Regions from separate parts of the Streptomyces sp. NPDC037401 genome, predicted to be linked through region 2. Evidence: riboswitches for the same ligand, from Rfam matches in the RefSeq annotation. Region 2 holds a riboswitch; the other holds the start of a gene.

Region 1 (3,396 bases), on a different contig from region 2:
CCCAGGTTGACCGAGCCCAGGTTGCAGACCGCGGTCTCGCCGTCGTTGGTGACCTCGATGATCTCGGTGCACAGGTTCGAGGAGTGGACCACCGAGCCGGGCAGCGCGGTCTGGTTCGCGGTCCGGTTGGAGGCGTCCTTGAACGTCATCCAGCCCTGGCCGGTCTGCGCGAGGGTGCGCATCATCCGGCCGTACAGGTCGCGGGCCGGCATGGTCTTCTTGGCCAGCCCGGCCGCCTCGGCCCTCAGGTACGCGGCGTCGAACTCGTCGCCGTACAGGTCGACCAGCTCGGGCACGTCGGCCGGGGAGAACAGCGACCAGTCGGCGTCGGCGTTCACGCGGCGCATGAACTCGTCCGGGATCCAGTGCGCGAGGTTCAGGTTGTGCGTACGGCGCTGGTCCTCGCCGGTGTTGTCGCGGAGCTCCAGGAACTCCTCGATGTCCGCGTGCCAGGTCTCCAGGTAGACCGCGGCGGCGCCCTTGCGGCGGCCGCCCTGGTTCACGGCGGCGACGGAGGCGTCGAGGGTCTTCAGGAACGGCACGATGCCGTTGGAGTGGCCGTTGGTGCCGCGGATCAGCGAACCGCGGGCGCGGATGCGGGAGTACGAGAGGCCGATGCCGCCCGCGTGCTTGGACAGCCGCGCGACCTGGTGGTAGCGGTCGTAGATCGAGTCGAGCTCGTCCAGCGGCGAGTCCAGCAGGTAGCAGGAGGACATCTGCGGGTGCCGGGTGCCCGAGTTGAAGAGCGTGGGGGAGGAGGGCAGGTAGTCCAGGCGGCTCATCAGCCGGTACAGCGAGGCGACTTCCTCCACCGCGCGCAGGCTGTCGTCCTCCGCGAGACCGCAGGCCACGCGCAGCATGAAGTGCTGCGGGGTCTCGACGACCTGGCGGGTGATCGGGTGGCGCAGCAGGTAGCGGCTGTGCAGGGTGCGCAGGCCGAAGAAGCCGAAGCGGTCGTCGGCGCCCTCGCCCAGCGAGTGCTCGACCAGGGAGTCCAGCCGGGTGGCGTGCGTGCGCACGAACTCCGCGGTGCGGTCCGCGATCAGGCCCTCGCGGTGGCCCACCTCGACGGAGGCCGAGAAGGAGGTCGCGCCCTGGCCGGCCGCCTCGTCCGCGATGGCGAGCGTCAGCAGCCGGGCGGCGAGCTTCGAGTACGCCGGGTCCTCGGAGATGAGCCCCGCGGCCGCCTCGGTGGCCAGCCCCCGCAGTTCGGCCTCGTCCGCGACGGCGCTCCGGCCGCGCAGGGCGGCGGCGGCGACCCGGCCCGGGTCGGTGTCGGGCAGGTCGGCGGTGAGGTCGGTGAGGGTGCGCAGCAGCGCGGCTCCGGGCCCCCCGGGCTCGGTCGGAGTCTGGGGCTGGTCGGACTCGGCGCGCAGTGCGGCAGGCGCGATGGTCACGTGGGGGGCTCTCCCTCGCTCGGCTCCGGTCGCTTCGGAGCGGGGCCGGGGGAGCGCATGCGGGCATGGCAGGAGACGCGTCCCCACCGCATGGCGTCCACCGGCCCAACCGCGAGGCCCGGACGTGTCGTCGCCCGGCCGGTCGGCCGGGTCACGCTGTCGGCAGGTCCTCGGACTCGCAGGTGCACGAAGCGCGCACTTCATACCGTTGCGGGACAGTTCCGGATTCGCACCGGATTCCCCTGCGACGACAGCGAGGACGAGCATACATGTGGGGGCACCCTCGCGTGGGACCCCCTAGATGTTGTGTCGGGCGACTACTGCTCGGGTGCGCCCAGCTTCATTGCGTAGGTGAGCAGCGGGACGGACGGGACCGGAGACCAGTCCCGCTCGGGCGTCCGCACGAAGCCCAGCCGCTCGTAGATCCGGTGCGCGCCGCGCATCGCGGGCTGCGTCGAGAGCACGAGGGTGCGTACGCCTTCGATGGCCCGGGCCCGGTCGATGCAGGCCCGGACGAGGGCTTCGCCGACGCCCTGTCCACGGGCCTCGCGGGACACGGCGAGCATCCGGAACTCGGCCTCGCCGGGGCCGGCGATGTCGCAGTACCGGCTCCCGGGCGGCGCGAAGGCCACTCCGCCGAGCACCTCGCCGTCGCGTACGGCGACCAGCACCTCGGAGTCCTCGGCGCGGGCGGCGACGTCCCGGAGCACGCCGAGGTAGTAGCCGTCCGGATTGTCGTCCAGCAGACCGTCGGCGAGGTAGGCCTGCGCGGTGATCTCCCCGAGGGCCGCGTACTCCCCGGGCCGTGCCTCTCTGATCGCGATGTCCATGCGGTCGAGTGTGCAGGACGGCCGTCGGCGGGCGGCGCTATGGTCGGAGACAGCACCGTCGAGGAAGGCGAGCGAGGCATGACCGTGATGATTGACCGGCCCCACATGTCGCCCGAGGATTTCGAGCAACTGGCGCGCATAGCGGCGCGCGAGCTGGAGGGCATGCGACTGGAGTTCATCGGTGGGGTGCTGAGGAGCAAGGCTATGCCTGACGGGGACCACGGACGCATGATCCAGTGGCTCGCACGAATCTGTCTCCAGCACTACCCCGAGCTCTGGCTGCACCCGGGGCAGGGGATCAAGGTGGAGCAGTATCGAGAGGGCCGAGCCATCCCGGACGGGGTCCTGGCACCCGACGATGCGTTCGTCGGCCAGGGCGACTGGGCGGATCCGCGCCCGATCCTCATGGCCGTCGAGGTGACCTCGTGGGACTCCGACACCGAGCGGCGCGACCGGATCGAAAGGCCCCGTGCCTACGCCGAAACCGGCATCCCCGTCTACCTGCTCATCGACCGGCTCAAGTGTCAGCTTCTCGTCCACAGCGACCCGGACGGCGAGCGGTACGAGACCGTAACCACGGTTCCTTTCGGCAAGGAAGTCAAGCTGCCCGACCCCGTTGGCATCATCCTTCAAACCGAGCGTCTGAAGGATTGGGTGCGCTGAGCCGCAGAATGGGCCCCGACGGCGTCAACCGTCGGGGCGCTCACCATTCTGCGGACCTCAGCAGCAGCGGAACCCCTCCCGCGGGTCCGCCTCGCGGGCGTCCGTGCGGGCCCGCTCGAAGGCGCGGCGGCTCAGTACATCGGCGTCCGGGTCGTGGCCGCGGGCGTGGGCGACGTACCGGTCGTACGCCGCCTCGCCCGAGAACTCCCGGACGTAGAAGCGGATCCTGGCGAGCAGCTCGCGGGCGGTCACGAGGACACGGTCTCCTTGGCGCGGCCGTCCGGCTCCAGACCGGCCGCGGCGAGTTCGGCCTTCTCCTCGGGGGTCGGGATCAGCCCGGCGGGGGCGACGATCTTCGACTCGGTGTACGGCACCTCGTGCAGCTCGACAGTCTCCGGGCGGCGGACCGCCTTGATGCAGACGCGGGTGGCGTCCACGAGGACGACGACGATCAGGAGGGCGAAGAGCGCCGAGAGGAAGCCGTCGACGGTGGCGTTGGTGACCAC
Region 2 (3,396 bases):
GGTACGTACGACGTGCTGTACAGCGTGTTCGGGGCCGTCGACTTCGCCGACCCGCGCGAGCTGCTGCCGGTGGCTGCGCAGGCGCTGCGGCCGGGCGGGCGCCTGGTGTTCTCCACGCTCGCCCACTACCTGACCGGGGCACCCGCCGAGCCCGACGTCGTGGCGGCGGAGCTGCCGGCGAAGACCCCGGAGGGAGAGGCGGCGGTGTTGAAGCGGTGGGTCCTGCAAGAGCAGGTCTGGACGAAGCTGCTCGATGAGGCCGGCCTGACGAAGATCTCCGTGGAGACTCTGCCCGCCACCAGCTCGGGGCCGCGGGCGGCGGCCACGCTGCTGGTGACCGCTTATCGCGGAGAGTAGAGCCAAGAGCCGCCGGCCGGCTTCTCCGCTGCCGCTGCCGCTGCCGCTGCCGCTGCCGCTGACCGGCGCGGCCTGACGCCGCTGTTCTGGTCGCATGTGCGCCCCGTAGGAATCCAGCCAGTCTGGTAAGCACTCCTGTGACCGCAGCCGGAAGCCGGAGGCAACTGCACCCTTGACGCAACGAGCCGGAATGCGGGCCGGGAGGGCTCACGGGGGCGCGCAGGGTCGCGTGCGAAGAATGGCGCTACGGCCCGTGGCGCAGCGGGTCGGTGTTCCCGCGCGACTCCGATCGCCTGGCAGGACAGGGATTCGCGGGCCGGTGTGACGGTCCATCGAGTACGAGGGCGCCGGGTCTAGGGACAACCAGGGCGGAGTGAAGGAATCCGTCGGCGCCTGGACCGAGAGCCTCGCCGATCCACGCCATCGCGTGGCCATCGTCGACCGCCTCACCTGCAACGGCACCTGGAGTCGACTCCGACAGCCACGCCGGCACCCGAGCCGGTGCTGAAGAACCCGCTTGATGGTTTCGAACTGTCTCTTTCGTAGTTGCAGACTGCAATTGACCAGGACGCTACCTAGTAGGAGGGCACGCACTCGTGCGCACTCTTTACGTCGTCACCCATCCCGAGGCGACGCACCACGTCGAGGGAGAAGTCCTACGGTGAGGCGGGGGAAAGCCGCAGGAGTGGCTGGACCGGCGCTTCGTCCCGCCGCCCTCTGCGCCACATTGCCCGGGGCCGTGCGAACCACCGCCGCGGCTGAGCAACACCGGGCCTGGTGTCGCGCGGAGCGCCTGGCCCGCACATGCCTGACCGTATGGCGGCCGCAGCACGCGCACGGGCACGGTCCCGTCCGAAGGTACCAACGACCGGACTCGTGGTACGGAAGGTGATGGCTGCTGGTGTGGCTCTGTTGTGGCCTGACGCACAGGAGTTGGGCTGGCGTGCGGTGCCGCAGTCTGGGATGCTTCGCTTCGTCAAGCGACGGCGGAACGAGGAAGCCGGTGAGATTCCGGCACGGTACCGCCACTGTGTAGGGGGAGCGACTCCGCCGAAGCCACCGCCCGCTGGGTGGGAAGGCCGGGGAAGTGTTGATCCCGAGTCAGGAGACTCACGCCGTCGCACCTCAATGTACCGGGGCGGATTTCCCCGAGGGAGGACGGTGGCACTCGTGTGCCCGCGTACCTGTGTCAGCTCTGCGCTGTCGGCTGCCTTCGAAGGCCGGTCGCAGCGGTGTGACGTTCCCGCTTTGTCCTCGGGGATCTGAACCCGCCCTCCGTACCTTCTGTGACCGCCCTTGAGCGGTCGGTTTCGCACGCGCACCCGCATATCACCGGTGCGCTTCGACGCATGCCTGGAGCCTTCGTGTCTGTACGACCAGTCAAGTCCTTCCACCGGTCCGTCGCCGTTGCGACCTTGCTCGCGGCTGGACTCACCCTCACCGCCTGCGGCGACGGTGATGCGGTCCGTCCCGCTGATTCCCGTGCCTCCGGGGCCGCGGGAAGTGACGGCTGCATCACCGATTTCGATCCGGCCAAGGACTACTTCCCCGTCAAGTCGACGGTGAAGCACGCGCAGAACTTCACCCTGCGGTACGAGAAGAGCTACCAGGTCCTCACGGTCAAGGAGCCTTTCCCCCAGGGCAAGCCGGAGTCGTACGTCCTGGTCAAGTGCGGGGCACCCAAGCCGGAGCTGAGCGGTGACCTCGCCGGGGCGCAGCAGATCACGGTGCCGGTCAAGAGCTTGTACTCGGCCTCGACCACGCACCTTCCGCTGCTGACTGAGACCGGCACCCTCGATGTCCTGACCGGTATGGCCAGCGGTGCCCTCGTCAGCTCAGCCGAGGTCCGCGAGAGGGTGAAGTCCGGCAGGGTGACCGAGTACGCCAAGGACAAGGTCATCGACACCGAGAAGGTCATCGCGGCGAAGCCCGATGTCCTGATGACCCAGGGCACCGACGATCCCCAGTACCCCAAGCTGCGCCAGGCCGGCGTCGGCGTCGTCGCCAACGCCGAATGGCTGGAGGCGAGCCCCCTCGGCCGCGCCGAGTGGGTCAAGGCCATGGCCGCGCTCACGGGGGCGGAGAAGCGCGCCGGAGAGGTCTTCGACACCATCGAGAGCGACTACCGGAAGGTCGCCGCCAGGGCGGCCAAGACCGTCGCGGCGGCCAAGCCCGTCAAGGTGCTGCCCGGCACGATGTACCAGGGCACCTGGAGCATGGCATCCGGCGGAAGCTACATGGGCAAGCTGATCAAGGACGCGGGCGGCAGCTACCCGTGGGCGGATGAGCCGGGAACCGGCAACCTCCAGTTGAACTTCGAGGCCGTCTATGCCAAGGCCGGCGACGCGCCCCTGTGGCTGGTCGGCCAGCCGTGGACGTCGACCGCCGACGCGGTCAAGGCCGACAGCCGCTACGGCACTCTGGGTGCCGTGAACGGGGGTGAGGTCTGGACGAACACCAAGGCGCAAGGCCCCGGCGGCGGCAACGACTTCTACGAGCGCGGCGTACTGCGGCCGGACCTGGTCCTTGCCGACCTGTTCGCCCTCCTGCACCCGGACCAGGCGGCGGGCCACACCTTCACCTTCTACGCCAAGGTGCCCAAGGCGTGATCACGCAGCAGGCCGCCCCGGCCGTCGCCCGGCGGGCACCTGCCCCGGCACCTGACCGGTCGGTGCCGGGGATCCGACGGCGCCTGGCCGTCACCAGCGGGCTGCTGGCCGGCACCGCGGTCCTGTTCGTTCTGACGATCGCCTTCGGCTCGTACCACATACCGGTCACCGATGTGGTGCGGGTGCTGCTCGGCAGCGAAGAGGCCGACCCGCGGTGGGTGGTGATCGTCGAAGAGGTGCGGCTGCCGCGTGCCCTGACGGCGACCGCCGTGGGCGCGGCGCTCGCGGTCGCCGGGGTCCAGATGCAGACCCTCTTCCGCAACGCGCTGGCCGATCCGTTTTCCCTCGGGGTCAGTTCCGGCGCGAGCCTGGGCGTGGCGGGCGTGGTCGTCAGCACGGGGGGTGTGGCGGGGACCTTCACCGGAAGCCT

The links. Region 2 has a riboswitch for cobalamin ahead of ACZ7H1_RS30425 (ABC transporter substrate-binding protein). Riboswitches for the same ligand answer to the same signal wherever they lie in the genome.
Region 1: another riboswitch for cobalamin. It lies ahead of ACZ7H1_RS13130 (ribonucleoside-diphosphate reductase subunit alpha); the one in region 2 lies ahead of ACZ7H1_RS30425 (ABC transporter substrate-binding protein).

What each region holds. Positions count from the first base shown of each region.
Region 1 is NZ_JBVJWO010000010.1:174,179-177,574, forward strand. It holds gene ACZ7H1_RS13130 (ribonucleoside-diphosphate reductase subunit alpha) at 1-1,397, opposite strand, end outside; cobalamin riboswitch at 1,542-1,664, opposite strand; gene ACZ7H1_RS13135 (GNAT family N-acetyltransferase) at 1,715-2,227, opposite strand; gene ACZ7H1_RS13140 (Uma2 family endonuclease) at 2,306-2,890, shown strand; gene ACZ7H1_RS13145 (YbdD/YjiX family protein) at 2,948-3,142, opposite strand; gene ACZ7H1_RS13150 (carbon starvation CstA family protein) at 3,139-3,396, opposite strand, start outside.
Region 2 is NZ_JBVJWO010000036.1:55,223-58,618, reverse strand. It holds gene ACZ7H1_RS30435 (class I SAM-dependent methyltransferase) at 1-357, shown strand, start outside; partial or broken gene ACZ7H1_RS30430 (histidine phosphatase family protein) at 1,003-1,076, shown strand; cobalamin riboswitch at 1,309-1,489, shown strand; gene ACZ7H1_RS30425 (ABC transporter substrate-binding protein) at 1,722-2,966, shown strand; gene ACZ7H1_RS30420 (FecCD family ABC transporter permease) at 2,963-3,396, shown strand, end outside.